2 regions of the Janthinobacterium sp. BJB446 genome follow, and region 1 is predicted to be linked to the other one. Evidence: predicted binding sites of a transcription regulator. Region 1 holds the regulator's gene; the other holds the start of a gene.
The links. The regulator LexA, encoded in region 1, represses DNA repair genes until DNA is damaged. The targets are predictions, from matches to a motif close to ACTGTATNNNNATACAGT.
Positions count from the first base shown of each region.

Region 2: recA (recombinase RecA) is a predicted target of LexA. The motif match lies at 4,818-4,835, and genes of this name have one in related genera.

Region 1 covers NZ_PDZK01000001.1:3,113,433-3,125,371, reverse strand. Annotated here, with positions in the region: gene trpB (tryptophan synthase subunit beta) at 1-115, shown strand, start outside; gene trpA (tryptophan synthase subunit alpha) at 249-1,046, shown strand; gene accD (acetyl-CoA carboxylase, carboxyltransferase subunit beta) at 1,244-2,116, shown strand; gene folC (bifunctional tetrahydrofolate synthase/dihydrofolate synthase) at 2,232-3,530, shown strand; gene CSQ92_RS13800 (SPOR domain-containing protein) at 3,555-4,526, shown strand; gene CSQ92_RS13795 (CvpA family protein) at 4,544-5,032, shown strand; gene purF (amidophosphoribosyltransferase) at 5,072-6,595, shown strand; gene CSQ92_RS13785 (cystathionine gamma-synthase family protein) at 6,639-7,880, shown strand; gene lexA (transcriptional repressor LexA) at 7,947-8,582, opposite strand; gene rpsF (30S ribosomal protein S6) at 8,858-9,247, shown strand; gene priB (primosomal replication protein N) at 9,268-9,567, shown strand; gene rpsR (30S ribosomal protein S18) at 9,593-9,883, shown strand; gene rplI (50S ribosomal protein L9) at 9,911-10,366, shown strand; gene CSQ92_RS13755 (replicative DNA helicase) at 10,502-11,887, shown strand.
Region 2 covers NZ_PDZK01000002.1:538,357-550,295, forward strand. Annotated here, with positions in the region: gene sucD (succinate--CoA ligase subunit alpha) at 1-632, opposite strand, end outside; gene sucC (ADP-forming succinate--CoA ligase subunit beta) at 646-1,815, opposite strand; gene CSQ92_RS18140 (DUF2889 domain-containing protein) at 1,888-2,448, opposite strand; gene CSQ92_RS28805 (hypothetical protein) at 2,647-2,856, shown strand; gene recX (recombination regulator RecX) at 2,940-3,395, opposite strand; gene recA (recombinase RecA) at 3,624-4,727, opposite strand; gene CSQ92_RS18155 (response regulator) at 4,969-5,703, shown strand; gene CSQ92_RS18160 (sensor histidine kinase) at 5,706-7,238, shown strand; gene CSQ92_RS18165 (DUF4212 domain-containing protein) at 7,231-7,536, shown strand; gene CSQ92_RS18170 (sodium:solute symporter family protein) at 7,533-9,581, shown strand; gene CSQ92_RS18175 (alpha/beta hydrolase family protein) at 9,670-11,757, shown strand; gene CSQ92_RS18180 (6-phosphofructokinase) at 11,791-11,939, shown strand, end outside.

The DNA of each region.
Region 1 (11,939 bases):
GGCCAAGCTGGCGGCTACCTTGCCGAAAGATAAAATTGTATTGGCCAACCTGTCGGGCCGTGGCGACAAGGACATGCATACCGTGGCGGAGCGCATGGGACTCAATTTCAACTAGCAGCGTGTCAACGGGGTCAGACCCGCCGGGGGAGTGCGCGCCAGGGGTGCGCATTCCGATCCCGCAGGGACTGACCCCAGCCTTTGCTTTGGGTTGAAATCATTCCATCTATCCATCATTAAGAAAGCTCATCATGTCCCGTATCTCCGCCACTTTTGCCAATTTAAAATCCAACAACAAGACCGCCCTGGTCACTTTCATCACCGCCGGCGACCCCGGCCCTGACGCCACCGTGCCCCTGATGCACGCACTCGTCGAGGGCGGCGCCGACGTGCTGGAGCTGGGCGTGCCGTTTTCCGACCCCATGGCCGAAGGCCCCGTCATCCAGCGTGCCTGCGAACGGGCTTTGAAATTCAATGTGGGCATCCACGATGTGTTCGGCTATGTGCGCCAGTTCCGCGCAACGAACCAGACGACGCCCGTCGTGCTGATGGGCTATGCCAACCCCATCGAGCGCATCGGCAGCGCCGCGTTTATTGATGCAGCGCAAGCGGCCGGCGCCGATGGCGCCATCGTCGTCGACTATCCGCCGGAAGAGTGCGAGGAATTCGCCGCCGCCATGCGCGAGGCTGGGCTCGACCTGATCTTCCTGCTGGCGCCCACCTCGACTGAAGAGCGCATTGCGCAAGTGGCCAAGGTTGGCGGCGGCTTCAGCTATTATGTGTCGCTGAAAGGCGTCACGGGCGCCGGCAACATTGATACGGAACAGGTGGCAGAGCGCCTCGCGGCCATCCGCCAGCATGTAAAATTACCTGTCGGCGTGGGCTTCGGCATCCGCGATGGCGCCACGGCCAAGGCCGTTGCCAAGGTGGCCGATGCCGTCGTGATCGGCAGCCGCATCATCCAGGAGATTGAAAATGCCCCGGAAGGTGGCGCCGTCGACGCCGTGCGCAGCTTTACGGCAAGCATCCGCGCCGCACTGGACGCCTGAGCAAGCTTGTTGTTTACGCAAGCTCGGGTGGCGGCAAAGTTCGACAGCCCGGCGATAAACGGCTACACTTCGGCCACTGATTTGCCTGTTATTGTGCAATAGATAAAATTTTTGGTGGCGCCCTGCGGGGCGTCGCCGTTTACCGTCTGCCGGGGGCGTCCACCGACGCTACCCCTACAAGGGCCCAAGGAGAAAATATGAGTTGGTTGGAAAAACTGCTGCCACCGCGCATCCAGCGTTCTGATGCCGCCGCGCGCAAGACCATGCCGGAAGGCCTGTGGGTCAAGTGCCCGTCGTGCGAAGCCGTGCTGTACCGTACGGACCTGGAGTCGAATTTGCACGTGTGCCCGAAATGCGACCACCACATGCGCATCCGCGCGCGTGAACGCCTCGACAGCCTGCTCGACGCGGGCGGCCGCTATGAAATCGGCCAGGAAATCCTGCCCGTCGATACCTTGAAATTCAAGGACAGCAAGAAATACCCGGACCGCCTGAAGTCCGCCATGGAAGCGACGGGCGAGACGGATGCGATGGTCGTCATGGGCGGCGCCATCATGAGCCTGCCGGTTGTCGTGGCGTGCTTCGAATTCGAATTCATGGGCGGCTCCATGGGCTCCGTCGTGGGCGAGCGCTTCGTGCGCGGCGCGCAGATCGCGCTGGAACAGAAAGTGCCGTTCATTTGCATCACCGCCACCGGTGGCGCGCGCATGCAGGAAGGCTTGCTGTCCCTGATGCAGATGGCGAAAACCACGGCCATGCTGACCAAGCTGTCGGAAAAGAAATTGCCATTCATCAGCGTGCTGACCGACCCGACCATGGGTGGCGTGTCCGCTTCGTTCGCCTTCATGGGCGACGTGGTCATCGCTGAACCGAAAGCGCTGATCGGCTTTGCCGGTCCGCGCGTGATTGAAAACACCGTGCGTGAAAAACTGCCGGAAGGCTTCCAGCGCGCCGAGTTCCTCGTCACCAAGGGCGCCGTCGACATGATCGTCGACCGCCGCAAGATGCGCGAAGAAATCGCCCGCCTGCTGGCCTTGTTGCAAAACCAGGCTGTCGAAGTACTTGCGTAATTTGATTTACCCCAAAACCTGAACTGCCGGGGTCGGACCCTCAGGGTCCGACCCCAGTCTTCGGTTTGGGTCTCATGTCTTTTCCGCCTCGCGCACTCTTTTCAAGAAGTCTCCCATGCAAAACCTCCCCACCACCTTGCCGGACTGGCTAGCCCTGCTGGAAACCCGCCATTCGGAAACCCAGATCAACATGGGCCTGGACCGCGTGCAAGCCGTCAAGGCGCGCATGCAGCTGGCGTTTACTTGCCCCGTGATCATGGTGGCAGGCACGAATGGCAAGGGGTCCACCTGCGCCATGCTGGAATCCGTGTTGTTGCGTGCCGGCTACAAAGTGGGGCTCTACATCAAGCCGCACTTTCTTGATTTTAACGAGCGCGCCCGCGTGCTGGGCGAGATGGCCAGCGATGAACAGCTTGTCGCCAGCTTCAATGCCGTCGAAGCCGTGCGTGGCGACACGCCGCTGACGTATTTCGAATTCACCACCCTGGCGATCCTGCACCTGCTGTCGCAGGCCAAGCTGGACGTGGCCATCCTCGAAGTGGGCCTGGGCGGGCGCCTCGACGCCGTCAACGTGATCGACGCCGACGTGGCTATCGTCACCAGCGTCGATATCGACCACACGGATTACCTGGGCGACACGCGCGAAGCGATCGGCTTTGAAAAGGCGGGTATCTTCCGTCCGGGCAAGGCGGCCATTTGCAGCGACCCCGTGCCGCCGCAGTCGCTGATCGACCACGCGGAAGCCATCGGCGCGGACCTGTGGCTGATGGGCCGCGATTTCAATTATTCGGGCGACAAGCAGCAGTGGAACTATGGCGGGCGCGAGCAGCGCCGCAATTCGCTCGCTTACCCGAGCTTGCGCGGCGCCAACCAGATCCTCAATGCGACGGCCGTGCTGGCCGCGCTGGAAGTGCTGAAGCTGAAACTGCCCGTGGGCGCGCAGGAAGTGCGCACCGGCCTCGTGACGGTGGAACTGCCGGGCCGCTTCCAGGTCTTGCCTGGCCGCCCCAGCGTGATCCTCGACGTGGCGCACAACCCCCATGCAGCCTCGGCGCTGAACCAGAACCTGGGCAATATGGGTTTCCACCCGTACACGTATGCCGTGTTCGGCTCCATGCTGGACAAGGATATCGATGGCGTACTGGCCGCGATGAGCGAGCACGTCGACCACTGGTGCCTGACGGGCCTGCCTTCACCGCGCGCGGCCACGGCCTCCGAACTGGCCGCCAAGGTGCAGATCATGCTCGAAGACAAGCCCGACAGCAGCGAACATACTGTGTCTATTTTCGATGATCCGGCACAAGCTTTTGCAAATGCAATGAGCCGGGCCGGTGAGAATGATAGAATTGTGGTCTTTGGTTCTTTCCTCACCGTTGCCGGCGTGATGAAGGCCCGAAAATCCTCACTTCACTGAAACGCACTCGACTGAAAATCACGCATGGGCTTGTTCTCGAAACTGTTTAAAAACAAGCAAGAATCCTCTGGCGAAGACAGCGGCTTTTATGTCCCTGGCGAAGCACAGTCGCCGACCCGCAAGCGCGCAGCCAACACCTCCGGTGGCGGCGGATCGCGCCGTGGCGGCAAGGAAGCGCCGGATCCGGTCTTGCCTGAAAAGAAGCGCGCACGCCGCCGCCTGGTCGGGGCGATTGCCCTGGCCCTGGGCGTAGCTGTCGGCTTGCCAATGCTGCTCGATTCCGAGCCGAAGGCGCCCTTCAACGATATCGCCATCGACATTCCGTCGAAGGAAAAGGCCGCCGCACCTGCACCGGCGCCCGTGCCGGCCGTTCCGGCCCAGGCCGCAGCGAATGGCCTGGACCAGTCCGAGGAAATCGTCGATGCGCCGCTGCCGCCTGCAGCCAAGCCTACGCCCACACCGGCGCCCGTGCTGGCCGCCGTGCAGCCTGCAACGGTCAAGCCGACCTATGTGGAACCGAAACCTGAGCCCAAGCCTGAGCCCAAGCCGGTCAAGGTGGAGCCGAAACCGGAAGCGAAGCACGAACCCAAGCCTGAGCCGAAACACGAGCCCAAGCCCGAGCCCAAGCATGAGGTGAAACCGGAAGCGAAGCCCGAGACTAAGCCTGCCAAGCCGGCGCAATCGGCCGACGATGCCGCGCGCGCGCTGGCTATCCTGGAAGGCAAGCCGCAAGAGAAAGTACAAGACAAGGCGCACGACGCCGGCAGCGGCAAGTTCGTGGTGCAGGTGGCGGCCTTGGCGACGCAGGACAAGGTCGACGAATTGCAGGACAAGCTGCGCGAAGCGGGCATCAAGTCGTACACGCAAAAAGTCTCCAGCCCGGCGGGCGAGCGCATCCGCGTGCGCGTGGGCCCGTTCGGCAGCCGCGAAGACGCCGAAAAGACCCGCGCCAAGCTGCAAAAGCTGGGCCTGGGCGGCAGCCTGGTACCGGCGTGATGTTGCACTGAGCGCGCGTGACGATCTTCGATTACCTGGTGCTGTTCGTGCTGGTGACGTCCGTGCTGATCAGCATGATGCGTGGCCTGGTCAAGGAAATACTGTCATTGGTCAGCTGGATCGTGGCTTTCGTCATTGCCAACGCCTATGGCGCCACGCTGGCGAAATTCCTGCCGGAAGCCGTGCCGGGCGAAGCCATCCGTTTGTTGCTGGCTTTCGTGGTGCTGTTCATCGGCGTACGCATTTTGATGGGATTGCTGTCCATGACGGTCGACGCGCTCGTCAAGGTGACGGGCCTGAGCCTGGCCGACCGCACCCTGGGCAGCCTGTTTGGCGTGGCGCGGGGCCTTGTGATCGTGCTGACCGCCGTCATCTTGTGTGGCATGACGTCCATACCGCAGCAGCCATTCTGGAAAAACGCGCAGCTCAGCCCGCTCGCGGAGCAGGGCGCGCGCGCCATCAAGCCTTATCTGCCTGCCGCTTACGCGCAGCATGTGAAATTTTGAATTTTTTTTAAAATCAGTAGCACAGTTTAGGAGCACACCATGTGTGGCATCGTCGGCGTCGTTTCCCATCAACCTGTCAATCAATTGCTCTATGATGCATTGTTGCTCCTGCAACATCGCGGTCAGGACGCGGCAGGGATTGCGACCAATCACAGCAGTATGTTTTCCATGCACAAAGCCAATGGCCTCGTGCGTGACGTCTTCCGTACGCGCAACATGCGTTCGCTGCAAGGCACGACGGGCATCGGCCATTGCCGCTACCCGACGGCCGGTTCGTCGAGCGAAGAGGAAGCACAACCGTTCTATGTGAATGCGCCGTTCGGCATCACCCTGGCGCACAATGGCAACCTGACCAACTGGGAACAGTTGAAGCTGGAAATGTTCAAGAATGACCGCCGCCACATCAATACCGATTCCGATTCGGAAGTGCTGCTCAACGTGCTGGCGCATGAAATCCAAGAAGCGACGACGGGCCTGAACCTGGACCCGGAAGCCATCTTCAAGGCCGTTACCGTGCTGAACCGCCGCGTCAAGGGTGGTTACGCCGCCGTGGCGCAAATCGCCGGCGTGGGCTTGCTGGCCTTCCGCGATCCGCACGGCATCCGCCCGCTGTGCCTGGGCATCAATGAAACGGAGCAAGGTCCGGAATACCTGATCGCTTCCGAATCCGTGGCCCTGGAAGGCATGGGCTTCCGCTTCGTGCGCGACATCGGCCCCGGCGAAGCCGTCTTCATCGATGCTGACAAGCAATTGCACAGCGCCCAATGCGCCGACAATGCCAGCCTGAACCCGTGCGTGTTCGAATTCGTCTACCTGGCCCGTCCCGACTCCGTCATCGACGGTGCCTCCGTGTACGCCACGCGCCTGAAAATGGGCGAGTACCTGGCCGAGAAGATCCGCGCCGAATTGCCAGGCGTGCATATCGACGTGGTCATGCCGATTCCCGATTCCTCGCGTCCGGCCGCCATCCAGCTGGCCATGGCGCTGAACATCGAGTACCGCGAAGGCTTCATCAAGAACCGCTATATCGGCCGTACCTTCATCATGCCGGGCCAGGCGGCGCGCAAGAAATCCGTGCGCCAGAAGCTCAACGCGATCCCGTCCGAATTCAAGGACAAGGTCGTGCTGCTGGTCGACGATTCCATCGTGCGCGGCACCACCAGCCGTGAAATCGTGCAGATGGCGCGCGAAGCGGGCGCGACGAAAGTCATCTTCGCCTCGGCTGCGCCGCCGGTGATCTACCCGAACGTGTACGGCATCGACATGCCGACGCGCGACGAACTGATCGCCTATGGCCGCACGACGGAAGAAGTGTGCCGCGAAATCACGGCCGACTACCTAGTGTACCAGGACATCGGCGCGCTCAAGCAGGCCATCGCCGACGTCAACCCGGCCCTGACCAACTTCGAAGCGTCGTGCTTCGATGGCGTGTACGTGACGGGCGACGTGTCGCAGGAATACCTGGACCGCCTGGAATATGCGCGCCATCATCCGAAGGCGGCAGCGCCCGAAGATACGCCGCGTTCCCAGCTGAACCTGAACCTGGCGACAACAGAAGCGTAATTATCTTGCCCGGCTAGCGCCGGGCTTTTTTTGCTCCGCGATCATGAACGATAAAAAAAACTACGGCTTTACCACCACCATCCTGCATAACGACCGCCGCAAGGGCATCGAGCACGGTTCCCTGCACAAGCCCGTGCATACTTCCGTTGCCTTCGGCTACGGCGATGCGCGCCAGCTCGCTTCCGTATTCCAGGGCAAGGAGCCCGGCTTCCGCTACGGCCGCCAGGGCAATCCGACCGTTTCCGCGCTGGAAGACAAGGTCAACAAGATGGAAGACGGCGTCGCCACGCTGTGCTTCGCCACCGGCATGGGCGCCATCGGCGCCGTGGTGCAGGCGCTCTTGCGCGCGGGCGATCATGTCGTGTCGTCGGCCTTTTTGTTTGGCAACACCAACAGCCTGTGGCAAACGGTGACGGGGCAGGGCATCGGCGTGTCGTTCGTCGACGCCACGGACGTGGCCAACGTGGCCGCCGCCATCACGCCGCAAACGCGCATCGTGTTTGTGGAAACCATCGCCAATCCGCGCACGCAGATCGCCGATCTGGCGAAGATCGGCGCGTTGTGCAAGGAACGCGGCATTTTGTACATCGTCGACAATACGATGACGACGCCCTACCTGTTCCGCCCGAAAGCCGTGGGCGCGGGCCTGGTGGTCAATGCGCTGACAAAATCCATCGGCGGCCACGGCAATGCCCTGGGCGGCAGCTTGACGGACACGGGCGTGTTCGACTGGACGCAGTATCCGAACATTTTCGACAATTACAAGAAGGCGGCGCCGGCGCAGTGGGGCATCGCGCAAATCCGCGCCAAGGCCTTGCGCGATTTCGGCGCATCCCTGGGGCCGGAAGCGGCGCACCATATCGCCGTCGGCGCGGAAACCATGGCCTTGCGCATGGACCGCACCTGCTCGAACGCCCTGGCGCTGGCCACCATGCTGGCTGCCGACCCGCGGGTAGCGGCCGTGCATTACCCGGGCCTGGCCGCGCATCCGCAGCACGCGCTGGCGACGGATTTGTTCCGCAGCTATGGCTCGCTGTTCAGCTTTGAGCTGAAGGATGGCATCGATTGCTTCGATTTCCTCAATCGTCTCAATCTTGCCATTCCAGCGAGCAATCTCGGCGACACGCGCACCCTGGTCATTCCCGTCGCCCACACGATCTTTTACGAGATGGGCGCCGAGCGCCGCGCCAGCATGGGCATCGCCGAATCCCTGATCCGCGTGTCCGTCGGTATCGAGGATGAGGCGGACTTGCTCGAGGATTTCCGTAGCGCCCTGGACGCATAAAACGCCTGGGCAATAAAAAAGGGCCGCAACAGTCATGCTGTTGCGGCCCTTTTTACATGCGGAGGTTCAATGCCAGCTGCGCATCAAGCCTACCGCCAAACCTTCCAGGGCGAATTCATCTTCCGGCGATACGGTAATGACCTTGAAGTCGGGGTTTTCCGGCAGCAATTCGATGACGGAACCCGTTTTCTTGTAGCGCTTGACGGTGACTTCGTCGCCGATGCGGGCGACGACGATCTGGCCATTCTTGGCGCTATCGACCTTCTTGACGGCCAGTAAATCGCCATCCATGATGCCGGCGTCGCGCATGGACCAGCCGCGCACCTTCAGCAGGAAGTCGGGCTTGGCAGAAAACAGGGCGGGGTCCACGTTGTAGCTCGCTTCCAGGTTTTCCTGTGCCAGAATGGGCGAGCCTGCCGCCACCCGGCCGATCAGGGGCAGCGACATCAGCAGCGCTGCCGGCACTTTCGATGGCAGGGCTTCAGCGGCCGCGCCGATCAGGCGGATGCCGCGCGAGGTGCCGGGAGAAATCTCGATCGCGCCCTTGCGGGCCAGGGCCTGCAAATGCTCTTCGGCCGCATTGGCCGATTTGAAACCCAGTTCATTGGCGATTTCGGCACGGGTGGGAGGAAAGCCCGTGTTTTCAATCGCGTCCTTGATCAGGTTCAGGATTTGTTCTTGTCGTGCTGTCAGCTTGATCATGAGCGGTGGGTGCATACTAAAATGCTGTCTATATGAACAGTCTGTATTTTTGTACAGTATCGCCCACTATGCAAGGGGATTTCCGTGTTTTAGGCGAATTTCGCAAGAAATACTTGTCCAGGGGCGGAAAGCACGGTGGCGCGCGGGCTTTTCGGGCGCTGGTGGAAGGAATGATTGAAACGTTTGCAAAAGGCGGTTATAATCTTCGGCTGACCTTCCCACACCCGTCTTGACGCCGGGGTGGGCGATTATCAATCCGACCTGAAGGAGTTTGCATGCGTCATTATGAAATAGTCTTTATCGTCCATCCGGACCAAAGCGAGCAAGTGCCCGCGATGATCGAACGCTACAAAGCCAGCGTAACCACCCGCGGCGGTTCGGTTCACCGCGTGGAAGATTGGGGCCGCCGTCAAATGGCTTACTCGATCCAAAAGCTGCCTAAAGCACACTACATCTGCCTGAACATCGAATGCGACAACGAGACCCTGGTCGAGTTGGAAACAGCATTCAAATTCAATGATGCCGTGTTGCGTCACCTGACCGTTAAAATGAAGAAAGCTGAAACAGCTCCTTCGCCGATGATGAAATCGGTACAACGCGAAGACGCGGCCAAAAGCCACCGCACCGAAGCACCAGCAGCCGCTCCAGCCGCAGCAGCAGCTTAATTCTTGACCAGGATCGTGCGCTGAACCAGCTACAAGTAACCGCCATCATTGCCGAGCGCGAAATATTGCGCTATACCCCGGCAGGGCTGCCGATTGTGAATGCAGTATTGCAACACAGTTCGCAGCAGATGGAAGCAGGGATTGCCCGTTTGACCGAGTTTGATGTTGCCGCGCTAGCCGCTGGCGAAATTTCAGGCAGGTTCAGTCAGGCAAGCTTGGGCGGGGTATATCAGTTCACGGGTTTCCTGGCCAGGAAGAGCCGCAACAGCAAGAGTTTGGTGTTTCACATCATTGATTTTAGTGCAGTCAATTCTGACTAGCGCATTTTAGATACAGGAGCCTGACATGGCATTCGGTAAAAAGTTCGACAAAAATAAGCTCAAGCTTAAAGAAAAACGCAAACAGCAAAACCCGTTGTTCAAACGCAAGAAGTTCTGCCGCTTCACCGCAGCTCACGTTGAGCAAGTCGACTACAAAGACGTCGACACGCTGAAAGACTTCGTCCAAGAAAACGGCAAGATCATGCCAGCACGCCTGACCGGTACCAAAGCGCACTACCAGCGCCAAGTTGACACCGCAATCAAGCGCGCTCGCTTCCTCGCGCTGCTGCCATACACCGATCTGCACCACGCTTAATCGGTCAGATATTCCTGGAGAAGAACTATGCAAATCATTCTGTTAGAAAAAGTTGTTAACGTCGGTAACCTCGGCGAAGTCGTCAAAGTCAAAGACGGTTACGCACGTAACTTCCTGATCCCGCAACGCCTGGCACGTCGTGCTACGGCAACCGCTGTGGCTGAATTCGAAGTCAAGCGCGCCGAACTGGAAAAAGCTGCTGCCGCCAAACTGGCCGCATCGCAAGCCCAGGGCGAAAAACTGAGCGGCCTGACCGTTCAAGTTGCTCAAAAAGCTGGTGTTGATGGCCGTCTGTTCGGTTCCGTCACCAACTTCGACATCGCTGAAGCGCTGACCAAGCAAGGTTTTGCTGTTGAAAAAGCACAAATCCGCATGCCTACCGGCCCGCTGAAGATCGTTGGCGAGCACAACGTTTCGGTTGCTCTGCACACCGACGTGGTCGTGGAAGTTGTTATCGCTGTCGTACCAGACGCGAACGCGTAATCGTCTGCGGGCCTGGCCCGCAAGCGTTGCCGCACTATGAAAAGCCGGGTTCGCCCGGCTTTTTTGTGGCCTTTTTTTCGCTCAATTTCAGCCCTTTATTTTTGCCAGCACGCCGAAGCGGGTATAATTCGCGCCATGAACGCCCCCTCTGATCCGCAACTGGATTCCCTCCGTATTCCGCCGCATTCGATCGAAGCAGAACAATCCGTCATTGGTGGTCTGCTGCGCGACAATGCCGCGTATGACCGCATCGCCGACTTCATGCATGCGGAGGATTTCTATCGCTATGACCATCGCATCATCTTCGAGCAAATCGTCAAGATGGTTAACGCTTCCAAGCCAGCCGATGTCATTACTGTTTTTGAAACCCTGACCCAGCTCGGCAAGGCCGATGATGTGGGCGGACTCGCTTACCTGAACGCCATGGCGCAAAACACGCCATCGGCCGCGAACATCCGGCGCTACGCCGAGATCGTGCGCGACCGCGGCGTGCTGCGCAAGCTCATCACCGTCGCCGACGATATCTCCGGCACGGCCTTCAGCCCGCAAGGCAAGGAAGTCAAGCAGATGCTTGACGAGGCCGAATCGAAGATTTTCGCCATCGCCGAAGAAGGCGCGCGCGGCGCCCAGGGCTGGACCGCCATCCAGCCCCTGCTGACGCAAGTGGTCGAGCGCATCGACGAACTGTACAGCCGCGACAACCAGAGTGAAATCACGGGCGTGCCCACCGGTTTCATCGACCTCGACCGCATGACCTCCGGTCTGCAGCCGGGCGACCTGGTGATCGTGGCGGGCCGTCCGTCGATGGGCAAGACGGCGTTTTCCGTCAACATCGGCGAAAACGTGGCCATCGACAGCGGCTTGCCCGTGGCCGTGTTCTCGATGGAGATGGGCGGCGCCCAACTGGCCATGCGTATGCTCGGCTCCGTCGGACAGCTGGACCAGCACCGCCTGCGCACGGGCCGCCTGAACGACGAGGACTGGCCGCGCCTGACGAATGCGATCCAGAAGATGAACGACGCGCAGTTGTACATCGATGAAACGCCGGCGCTCAACTCGATCGAATTGCGCGCCCGCTCGCGCCGCCTGTCGCGTCAATGCGGCAAGCTGGGCCTGATCATCGTCGATTACTTGCAGCTGATGTCGGCCAATACGCCGGGCGACAACCGCGCCACGGAGATTTCCGAGATTTCGCGGGGCTTGAAAGGCCTGGCGAAAGAACTCGGCTGCCCCGTGATCGCGCTGTCCCAGCTGAACCGCTCGCTGGAGCAACGCCCGAACAAACGTCCTGTCATGTCCGACTTGCGCGAATCGGGCGCTATTGAGCAGGATGCCGACGTGATCCTGTTCATTTACCGCGACGAGGTGTATAACCCCGACTCGCCAGACAAGGGAACGGCCGAAATCATCATCGGTAAACAACGTAACGGTCCAATCGGCAGCATCCGCCTCACCTTCATGGGGCAGTACACCAAATTTGGCAATTACAGTGGTGGCCTGGCGCTTTACCAAGGCGACTAACACAGCAGCACTGATATTCCATTGGCCGCCCCTTCATCAAAAGGGGCGGCTT
Region 2 (11,939 bases), on a different contig from region 1:
ATGATGACCGCGTCGGTATCAGGATCATCATTGAACATCTTCATGATGTCGATGTGCTTCAGACCGTTGATCGGGTCGCCGCCGATGCCGACTGCCGACGATTGGCCCAGGCCCAGCGCGGTCAGCTGACCCACTGCTTCATAGGTCAGGGTGCCCGAACGCGACACCACGCCGATACGGCCCTTCTTGTGGATGTGGCCTGGCATGATGCCGATCTTGATTTCGTCTGGCGTGATCAAGCCCGGGCAGTTAGGGCCCAGCAGCAAGGTTTTGCTGTTGGCTTTGGCCATGCGGTCTTTCAGGGCCATCATGTCACGCACAGGAATGCCTTCGGTGATGCAAATGGCCAGATCCATTTCAGCTTCGACAGCTTCCCAGATCGCCGCTGCCGCGCCTGCTGGCGGTACGTAGATCACGGAAACATTGGCGCCGGTTTCTTTTTTCGCTTCGGTAACGTTAGCGAAAATAGGAATGCCTTCGAAATCTTCGCCGGCTTTCTTCGGGTTCACGCCTGCCACGAAGGCAGCTTTGCCGTTCGCGTAATCGCGGCAACCGCGGGTGTGGAACTGGCCGGTCTTGCCGGTGATCCCTTGGGTAACGACTTTGGTATCTTTATTGATCAGAATGGACATGTTGATTCCTTAATTAAGCTTGACCGGCAGCAGCGGCAACGACGCTCTTGGCTGCATCTTCCATGGTGTCGGCTGCGATGATAGGCAGACCGGAATCGGCCAGCATCTTTTTGCCCAGGTCTTCGTTGGTGCCCTTCATGCGCACGACCAGCGGTACGTTCAGCGAGACGGCTTTCACTGCGGCGATAACGCCTTCAGCGATCACGTCGCAACGCATGATGCCGCCGAAAATGTTCACCAGGATGGCTTTCAGGCCTGGGTTTTTCAACATGATCTTGAACGCTTCGGTCACTTTTTCTGCCGTGGCGCCGCCGCCGACGTCCAGGAAGTTGGCTGGCTCGCCGCCGAACAGTTTGATCGTGTCCATGGTGGCCATGGCCAGGCCGGCGCCGTTCACCAGGCAACCGATGTTGCCGTCGAGCGAGATGTAGGCCAGGTCGAATTTCGACGCTTCGATTTCAGCTGGATCTTCTTCGTCCAGGTCGCGCAGGGCGATGATTTCCGGATGACGGAACAGGGCGTTCGGGTCAAAGTTGAACTTGGCGTCCAGAGCGATGACCTTGCCGCTGCCGGTGACGATCAGCGGATTGATTTCGGCCAGCGAGCAATCGGTTTCCCAGTATGCTTTGTACAGGCCTTGCAGGTTGACGCGGGCGTCGACGATGGAACCGGCAGGCACGCCGATTTTGGTCGCGATGTCGTCTGCCTGGGCATCGGTCAGGCCAACGCTCGGCTCGATGGTGACGTGGTGGATCTTCTCTGGGTGGCTCTCGGCCACTTCTTCGATGTCCATGCCGCCTTCGGACGATGCCATCAGCACGATTTTCTGGGTGACGCGGTCGGTGACCAGCGAAACATACAGTTCCTGTTTGATGTCGGCGCCTTCTTCCACCAGCAGGCGGTTGACTTTCTGGCCTTCGGCGCTGGTCTGATGCGTGATCAGCTGCATGCCCATGATCTGGTCAGCGTATTCCTTGACCTGTTCCATCGATTTTGCCACTTTCACGCCGCCGCCCTTGCCGCGGCCACCTGCGTGGATCTGCGCCTTGACAACCCACACCGGGCCGCCCAGGGTTTCCGCAGCCTTGACGGCTTCTTCGACGGACATGCACGGAATACCGCGTGGTACCGTCACTCCGAATTGCCGGAGGATTTCTTTGGCTTGATACTCATGGATTTTCATGCTGGCTTCCCTTCTGATACTGATGTGTAAAAATACGGTTAGTGGTGCAAAAAAAACAGGAAAGCGCCGGGGTCACGGCTTGGCTACCCAGCGCGGGTAATACTGTGCAACTGCCCCGCCATCCGTGCGCAGGGCGTGGCATTTGTCGAGTTGAAACGGCTTTTCATGCGATAAGTCAGCATTCGCACCGTCGCGGGTCGACCAGACATCGCCGGCAAATGCCTGAACCGTCGCAGTCGGCAAGACTTGCGCCAGTTCGGTCAAATGGGTACAGCCGGCGATTCCCGCCAGGCGCTGTTTCAAGTCGCGGCGGAAATTCTTCAATAAATTCAGACCGATCAGCGCCCTGTAAGCGGGGCCGATGGTATCGCAAAAACCGGGATAGGGTACGGCATCGGAGGCAGCCTCGGCCTCGACAATGTTCAGTTCGCGATCGACGGTAATGCGTAAATGGAGGTCATGCAGAGGGGCGCCGGCGGGACGGGGGCCGGAGGCCAGGGTCGCGTCATAGCTTTTGATATCGGTGATATGGGCGTCAATATCCCACAGGCCGTCGTCGCGCACATACGCTTGGACGTCGATAACACGGGAGTGCCGTAGGGCGCGCCGGGATACGGGAGTTGACAGGGGCATAAGACCGATGCCGCTTGCGCGGCCATAATTTAGTAAGCAGCCATGTGCCTAAAGCACTCTGTTCGCAGCTTCTACGAACAGCAACCGCACCTGCGGCGCCGCAAAAACCCTAAAAGTGTAGCACACTGGGCGCTGGTTGCGCCGCAACATAATTTTTCATTGCTTCGATAAAAACATTTCAAAGCATAAAGAATACACATGGAAATTGACACCATTATCACGGATGGTGATGATAGATATGGCCGATGGATGCCGCGACATACCTCAGATTGCCGCGCCGGCCCAGCCGACAGCAGCGCGGCCAAGCCCGGCCCCATGCAGCGCAACAATATGCCATCCGATTGCCAGGCGGATGGCAAGGAAAGTGAACTTACCAGTAACACAATGATCTGGAGCGAGCTTGCCTGACAAGCAAGGTACAGGGCAGCCATGAACTGTTGCAGATCGAACACAGCGAGACCGGGGCCAGCTGGACGGTCAGCGGCGCGCACCTAGTCGTCCTCGGGCTCCAGCCCCTTCAAGGCCACCTGCACGGCACGCTGGGAAAAACCGCGCTGCATCAGGAAGCGCATCTGCTTGTTGCGCTGCTCGGCATCCTGCGCCACCTCGCCAAATTTGCGGCGCCACACCTCGCAGGCACGCGCAACCTCCCCTTCGGCCAGGCCCGCCTTGAGTTCCTGCAGCGCCTCGCCACCGATGCCATGGCTTTGCAATTCCGCCATGATGCGGCTATTGCCGAAACGGGCCGAGCGGCGGTGGATCAGCGACTCGGAAAAGCGCTCCTGCGATAGCCAGTTCGCCTGCTCCAGGCTGTCGAGCAAGGCTTCCACATCATCGCCCTCCTGCGCATGGCGCTGCAGCTTGCGCCGCAATTCCATGCGGCTGTGTTCGCGCATCGACAGAAAGCGTAGCGCCCTGCCCTTCAGGCTTAGTTGTACTGCGGCCATACACCCACCTTGTCTTTTCATTCCACGATCAAGCCATCCAAACACAATCGCCGCCCGGCGCAACAGCGCGGGACGGCGATCGTGGTCATACTATGCGGCGAGCCGCGCGTAGGTCGGATTAGGTCCCTTGGGCCGTAATCCGACAACATTGTTGGCGTCTGATCCGACAACATTGTTGACGTCTGTGGTGTTGTCGGATTACGCGCGGCTTTGCCGCGCTAATCCGACCTACTCTGCCTTGGCTTCCGCAGCCTTGGCAGCCTTGTCGGCGGCTTTATCCGATTTTTCCGGCTTTTCAGCGGCCAGCGGCGGCAGTTCGCGCACGCCCAGCGAAGCGCGGACCTTGTTTTCGATTTCGCGGGCCAGCGCCGGACGCTCTTGCAGGAAGGCGCGGGCGTTGTCCTTGCCCTGGCCGATGCGTTCGCCGTTGTAGCTGTACCACGAACCGGATTTTTCCACGATCTTGGCATCCGAGCCCAAATCCAAGATTTCGCCTTCGCGCGAGGTGCCGGCGCCGTACAGGATGTCGAAGTGCGCTTCCTTGAACGGTGGCGCGATCTTGTTCTTGACGACCTTGACCTTGGTTTCGTTGCCGATCACTTCATCGCCGGACTTGATCGAGCCGGTGCGGCGGATATCCAGGCGCACGGAGGCGTAGAATTTCAGCGCATTGCCGCCGGTGGTCGTTTCCGGGCTGCCGAACATCACGCCGATCTTCATGCGGATCTGGTTGATGAAGATGACCAGGGTATTCGTGCGGTTGATGGAACCGGTCAGCTTGCGCAGGGCTTGCGACATCAGGCGCGCTTGCAAGCCTGGCAGGGAATCGCCCATGTCGCCTTCGATCTCGGCGCGTGGCGTCAGTGCGGCCACGGAGTCGATGACGACGAGGTCGACGCTGCCAGAACGCACGAGGGCGTCGCAGATTTCCAGCGCCTGCTCGCCCGTATCCGGTTGCGAGATCAGCAATTCATGCAGGTTCACGCCCAGCTTTTGCGCGTAACCGACATCGAGCGCGTGCTCGGCATCGATAAAGGCGCAGGTGCCGCCCAGTTTTTGCATCTCAGCGATGGTTTGCAGGGTCAGGGTGGTTTTACCCGACGATTCCGGACCGTAGATTTCCACCACGCGGCCGCGCGGCAAACCGCCCACGCCCAGCGCGATATCGAGGCCGAGCGAACCGGTCGACACGACTTGCACTTCTTCGATCGCTGCGCTGGCATCCATGCGCATGACCGAACCTTTGCCAAACTGCTTCTCGATCTGCGCCAGTGCGGCGGCGAGCGCCTTGGCTTTTTCCGATGCGGGTACTACAGCTTTTTTATCGTCCATATGTTCTTTCAGCCGTTCTACAGTTGCGGATTCACGTGAATCCCGCAGCCTGCGATAGCGCCAGTGGGTTAAATTCTTTACACAGACAGTACTGTATAAAAAAACAGTGATCAATGCAAGCGGAACGTGGATTTGTTTTGAAACAGATCAATACAAGCCTGGTTTCTCACAAAAACTCGCCACCTTGCGGAAAATGAAACACAATACAAACTTCTACCGCCGCAAGCATAGGAAGTGCACCATGCGTATTTTACTTGCCGAAGATGACAGCGTGCTGGCCGATGGCCTGACCCGCTCGCTGCGCCAGTCCGGTTATGCGATCGACTACGTCAAGACGGGCCAGGAGGCCGATACGGCGCTCTCCACCCAGGAATTCGACTTGCTGATCCTCGACTTGGGCCTGCCCAAGATGTCCGGCCTGGAAGTGCTGCGCCGCCTGCGCGCGCGCGCCTCGCTGCTGCCGGTGCTGATCCTGACGGCCGCCGATTCCATCGAGCAGCGCGTGAATGGCCTCGATCTTGGTGCCGATGATTATATGGCCAAGCCGTTCGCCTTGTCGGAACTGGAGGCAAGAGTGCGCGCCCTGACGCGCCGCGGCGCCGGCGGCGGCGCCACCATCATCAAGCACGGCCCCCTCAGCTACGACCAGGTGGGGCGCAGCGCCTACATCAACGACCAGATGCTCGACCTGTCGGCGCGCGAACTAGGCTTGCTGGAAATCCTGCTGGGCCGCACCGGCCGCCTCGTCTCGAAAGAACAGCTGGTCGACCACCTGTGCGAATGGGGCGAAGAAGTGTCGAACAATGCCATCGAAGTGTATGTGCACCGCTTGCGCAAGAAGATCGAGGTGGGCGGCGTGCGCATCGCCACCGTGCGCGGCCTCGGCTATTGCCTGGAAAAATACTCGGAAGCGGCGCGCCTGAACGCCGAAGCGGGCGAATCGGCAAGCCCGGCCAGCGGACCCGCCAGCAAGTGAAGGTGCGCGAGGCGCCAGCGGACGAAGCGGACGACGACGACTGGTTCGAGCCGCCCACCACGGAGCAGGACGACACCATCGAGCATTCGCTGTTTGGCGAAATCCTCGACTGGATGCTGGCGCCCTTGCTGCTGCTGTGGCCGATGAGCATCGCCATCACCTATCTGGTGGCCAAGGGCATCGCCAATCAGCCGTTCGACCATGCGCTGGAAGACAGCGTGACCGTGCTCACGCAGCAGGTCAAGCAGGCCGACGGCGCCATGCTGCGCCGCGTGCCGGAAAAGAACAGTAACACCAAGGGCCGCGACTTCCTGCGCGGCGACGATATCGACACCCTGTATTACCTGGTGGTGGGTCCGCGCGGCGAATACCTCGACGGCGACCGCGATTTGCCGCCGCCGCAGGATCCCGACAAATACCGCAGCGGCATGGTGCTGTTTCGCAACGACACCATCCATGGCACGCCCGTGCGCGTGGCGTTCAGCTATCTCGACATTCCGTCCAGCAACAACGACGAGCCGCAGCGCGCGCTGGTGCAGGTGGCGGAAACCCTGGAAAAACGCGCTCAGTTGGCCAATGAAATCATCAAGGGCGTGATCTTGCCGCAGTTCATCATCCTGCCCGTGATCCTGGCCCTGGTCTGGTTTGCCCTGGCGCGCGGCCTGTCGCCACTGGCACAATTGCAGGAACGCATACGCGCCCGGCCGCCCGACGATTTATCGCCCATCGAATCGGGCCAGGTACCAGAGGAAATCACGCCGCTGGTCGGTTCGCTCAACGAGATGCTGGCGCGCCTGTCGTTGTCGATCGACATGCAGAAGCGCTTCATCGCCGATGCCGCGCACCAGATGAAAACGCCGCTGGCCGGCATGCGTATGCAATCCGAGCTGGCGCTGCGCCAGACCGACCACGACGAGATCCACCGCTCGCTGCTGCAACTGGCGAAAAGTTCGGAAGCGGCCACGCGCCTGGTCAACCAGCTGCTGGCCTTGGCGCGCGCGGAAAACCAGCCTCAGGCGGGCACGGCGTTCGAACCGATCGAGCTGAGCGAACTGGCGCGTGGCGTGGTGCAGGACTGGGTGCAAGCCTCGTTTGCCCAGCATATCGACCTGGGCTTCGAGCAGCCCGCCTATGCGATCATGATTTCCGGCAATGCCATGATGCTGCGCGAGCTGCTGAGCAACCTGATCGACAATGCCCTGCGCTACACGCCGTCGGGCGGCAGCGTCACGGTGCGCGTGCGCAGCACCCTGGAACTGGCCATCCTGGAAGTGGAAGATACGGGCCCCGGCATACCGCAGGCCGAGCGGGCCCACGTCTTTGAACGCTTTTATCGCATTCTCGGCAGCAATGTCGACGGTAGCGGCCTGGGCCTGGCCATCGTGCGCGAAATTGCCCAGCAGCATGGCGCCGAAGTCGATATTTTTAACAATCCGCGCGCGCACTCGCCGAAGCTGCCGGGCACCCTGCTGCGCCTGAGCATCGCCTTGCTGTTGCCGGACGCGCCAGAAGAGGATGAGGTCACGTATGGATAAGCCCAGCCTTCCCGCAGTGCCGTTGCGCACGCCCAACCCCGAACTGCAGGCGCGCCGCGATATCCACTGGCGCAAGACGCGGCGCCTGACGGCCATCCTGCTGCTGGTCTGGTTGCTGACGGGCTTCCTGACCGTGTTTTATGCGCGCGAACTGTTGCACTTAAATCTGTTCGGCTGGCCGCTGCCCTTCTATATGGCGGCCCAGGGCGCCTCGCTGGTGTACCTGGCCATCATCGCCTTGTATGCCTGGCGCATGCAGCGCCTCGACCGGGCTTTTCATGCAGAGGAGCACGCATGAGCGACCAGCGCAGCTTCTTTGCGCGGCTGTGCCGCTACTACCTGCTGTTTACGGCCGGTTTCGCCGCCTTCCTGCTGGCCCTGTCGGTGCTGGAACAGGAAGGCATGCCGCGCGCATGGATCGGCTACCTGTTCATGCTCGTCACCATCACCCTGTACGCCACCATCGGCGTCATCAGCCGCACCTCGAACGTCACCGAATACTATGTGGCGGGACGCAGGGTACCGGCCATGTTCAACGGCATGGCCACGGCCGCCGACTGGATTTCGGCGGCCAGCTTCATCAGCCTGGCCGGCGGCCTGTACCTGAACGGCTTTGACGGCCTGGCCTTCATCATGGGCTGGACGGGCGGCTATTGCCTGGTGGCGCTATTGATCGCCCCCTACCTGCGCAAGTTCAGCCAGTACACGATTCCCGATTTCCTCGCCGCCCGCTATGGCAGCGGTACCGACAAACGGGGCGCCAGCGTGCGCGTGGTGGCCGTGGCCGCCACCATCATCGTCTCGTTTACGTATGTGGTGGCGCAGATCTACGCCGTCGGCCTGATCGCCTCGCGCTTCACGGGCGTGGATTTTTCCGTCGGCATCTTCCTGGGCCTGGCCAGCATCCTCGTCTGCTCCTTTCTTGGCGGCATGCGCGCCATCACCTGGACGCAGGTGGCGCAATACATCATCATCCTCGTCGCCTTTCTGATTCCCGCCATGTGGCTGTCGGTCAAGCATGCGGACAATCCCGTGCCGCAGATCGCCTACGGCAAGGTGCTGCCGCAACTGAGCGCGCGCGAACACGTGCTGGAAACGGACCCGAAAGAAAACGAGGTGCGTGCCATCTTCCGCCAGCGCGCCATCAGCTACCAGGCGCGTATCGACGGCTTGCCCGCCTCCTGGGAACAAGGCCGTCTGACGGCCCAGCGCCAGCTCGACAGTTTGCGCCAGCGCAATGCCTCGCTGTTCGACATCCGCAATGCGGAGCGCTACCTGATCGCCTATCCGAAAAGTCCCGATGAAGCGCGCGCGCTGTGGCAAGCCGCGCAGGCGCACAACCAGAAGCGCGCCGAGCCGATCATCCCGCATGCGCAGCCATTTCCCGCCGCCGACCGGGAGCAGTCCGACATCAAGCGCAACAATTTCCTGGCCCTCGTGTTTTGCATGATGCTGGGCACGGCCGCCCTGCCGCATATCCTCATGCGATCCTACACCACGCCGTCCGTGCACGAGACGCGCGTCTCCGTCTTCTGGACCCTGTTCTTCATCTTGTTGATCTACCTCACGATTCCTGCGCTGGCCGTGCTGGTCAAGTACGATATTTACTCGGCTCTTGTGGGCACGCAATACGCGAACCTGCCCACCTGGGTGTCGTACTGGGCCAACGTGGACAAGCTCAGTCCCCTGATCAGCATCGTCGACGTCAACCGCGACGGCATCGTGCAACTGGCGGAAATATCCATCGATGCCGACGTGCTGGTGCTGGCCACGCCCGAGATCGCCGGCCTGCCTTACGTCATTTCCGGCCTGGTGGCGGCCGGCGGCCTGGCTGCCGCCCTGTCGACGGCCGATGGCTTGCTGCTGGCCATTTCGAATGCCCTGTCGCACGACATCTATTACAAGGTGGTCGATCCCAGCGCCTCGACGCAAAAGCGCGTGACGATTTCAAAATTGCTGCTGCTGGCCGTGGCCTTCATCGCCGCCTATGCGGCCTCGCAAAAGCCGGCGGACATTTTGTCGCTGGTGGGCGTGGCGTTTTCCCTGGCCGCCTCGACCCTGTTCCCGCCGCTGGTGCTGGGCGTGTTCTGGAAACGTGCCAACTACCAGGGCGCGCTGGCCGGCATGCTGACGGGCTTTGGCGTATGCCTGTATTACATGCTGCACACCAGCACCATGTTGGGCGGTAATGCCAGCGGTCAATGGTTTCATATCGCGCCCATCTCCGCCGGCATCTTCGGCGTGCCGGCAGGCCTGGCCGCCGCCGTGCTGGTCAGCTGGCTGACACCGGCGCCGGGACGCCGCAGCACGGGGCTGGTCGAGCATATCCGGGCGCCGGAATAGCACCTTGCTGGTTGAAACGTACAAACAATGATACCTTCAAGAAATAGTGCATAAATAGATATCTTATTTACTATTTCCTGGAGGCGGAATGACACCCAGCAACCTCACTTTGGCCCACCGTGCAGCACTCGTCCGCGCCGCGATGGCCTGCCTGTTGCTGGCCATCGTATCGCCGCCGGCACCCGCCCAAACGGCAGCCGCCAGCACCTCGGCTGTCGCTCCGTCAAGCATCGGCGCCGCCGCCTTCTTCGACGAAGATCAGATCAGCAGTGTCACGCTGTCGCCCGACGGCAACGCGGTCGCCATCTTGCTGATGGGCGACAGCCGGCGCCGGCGCCTGGCCGTGCTCGATGTGGCGAGCCAGTCGGCCAAGGTCGTTGCCAGCTTCAGCGACCGCGACATTGCCAATGTGGAATGGGTCAATGCCAAGCGACTGGTATTCGATACCAGGGACTCGCAGGTGGCCGATGGCCAGCGCAAATATGCGCCGGGCATGTTCGCCGTCGACCGCGATGGCAGCAATTACCGCCAATTGGCTTCCATGGATGATACCCCGGATGATCCGCGCTTCGCGTCCAGGAAGTTGCCGTCCTCCGTGTATCTGCTGGGCCAGTCCGGTACCCAGGATTCCGACGTCATCCATGTCCTGAAAGCCGTCGTGCTCAAGGAGCGCAATGAGAATACGGCGAGGGTCGGACAATTCGATTTGCTGCGCCTCGATACCACTACCCAGCAATGGGAAAAGGTGGCGCCCCCCGCCAAAGGCGTGCTTCACTGGCTGCTCGACCAGCACGGCAAACCGCGCCTGGCAACGGTCGTCGAGGGCCGGCGCAAGACGTTCTACTACCTTGAACAGGACGAGCAGCGCTGGCGTGCCATCGCCAGCCAGGATGTCTACGACAACGAACCTCACGCCATTACGCCGCTGGAATTCGCTCCCGATGGCACCTTGTATGTCAGCAGCCGCAACGGCGCCGACACGCGCGCCCTGTATGCCTATGACCTGGCGGCTGGCCGCGTCACGGGCAAGCCGCTGGTGACGCTGGCTGGCTATGATTTCGACGGCGGCATCCTCACGGACCAGAAACGCTTGCTGGGTGTCTACTACACCAATGATGCCACCACCACCGAATGGTTCAGCGCCGACTGGAAGGCGGTGCAGCAAGACATCGACGCGCAACTGCCGGCAACCATCAACCTGATCTCGCTGAACGCCAGGGCGGACAGCCGGCAGCTCATCGTGACGGCATATTCGGACCGCCAGCCCAGCATCTTCCTGCTCTACAACAAGCAAACCCGTCAATTACAAAAGATCGGTGACGCCCGTCCCGCCATCGATGCGCGGCACATGGCGCAAACCGACTTGATGACATACCGCGCGCGCGACGGCATGGAGATTCCTGTCTGGCTGACCTTGCCCAAAGGGGGCGGCAAGAAACTGCCGATGGTGCTGTTTGTGCTCGGTGCGCCAGGCGGGAGTGGCAGCCTGTGGCAATGGAAGAGCGAGCGGCAATTTCTCGCCTCGCGCGGCTATGCCGTGCTGCAAGTCGAATTTCGCGGCAGCGGCCGCCGTGGCGACCAGTATTTGCGAGCAGGCTGGAAACAATGGGGCCTGGCCATGCAGGATGACCTGGCCGACGGCGCACGCTGGGCCATCGCACAAGGCATTGCCGATCCTCAGCGCATCTGCATCATCGGCGGCGGCGCCTATGGCGGGTATGCCGCCCTGATGGGCTTGATCAAGGATGGCGATCTGTTCCGTTGCGGCGTGAGCTGGGGCGGCATCACCGACTTGCCGAAAATGTTTACGCAGCACTGGAGCGTCGATCACCGGATGGGCGAGGAAGCAAGACAATACACCATGCCGCAACGCATCGGCGATCCCGTGCGCGATGCCACCCTGCTCAAGGCCAACTCCCCCATGTATCAGGCCGAAAAGTTGACGCAGCCCCTGCTGTTGGCCTACGGGGGGGCCGACAGCAAGGTCCCCGTCTATCAGGGCACGCAATTGCGCGACAAGCTCAAGCAGAACAATCCCCGCGTCGACTGGCAGTTGTACGCCGACGAAGGCGACCGTTGGGGCTTGGCGGCCACGCGCGTGGATTTCTGGCAGCGCGTGGAACAATTCCTCGACAGGAATACGGGAAAAGACAGCGCCCCGGAAAAAAAGGAGTAGGCTGGAGGGCCGTTCCACTTACGAGGAAATCCCATGCCGTCTGGAAAAATTCTTGTTGCCCAGGGAGGCGGCCCTACCGCCGTCATCAACCAGTCGCTGGTGGGCGTGGTGCTCGAATCGCGGCGCTTTCAACATGTCACGCGCGTGTATGGCGCGCTGCACGGCGTGCGCGGCATCGTCAA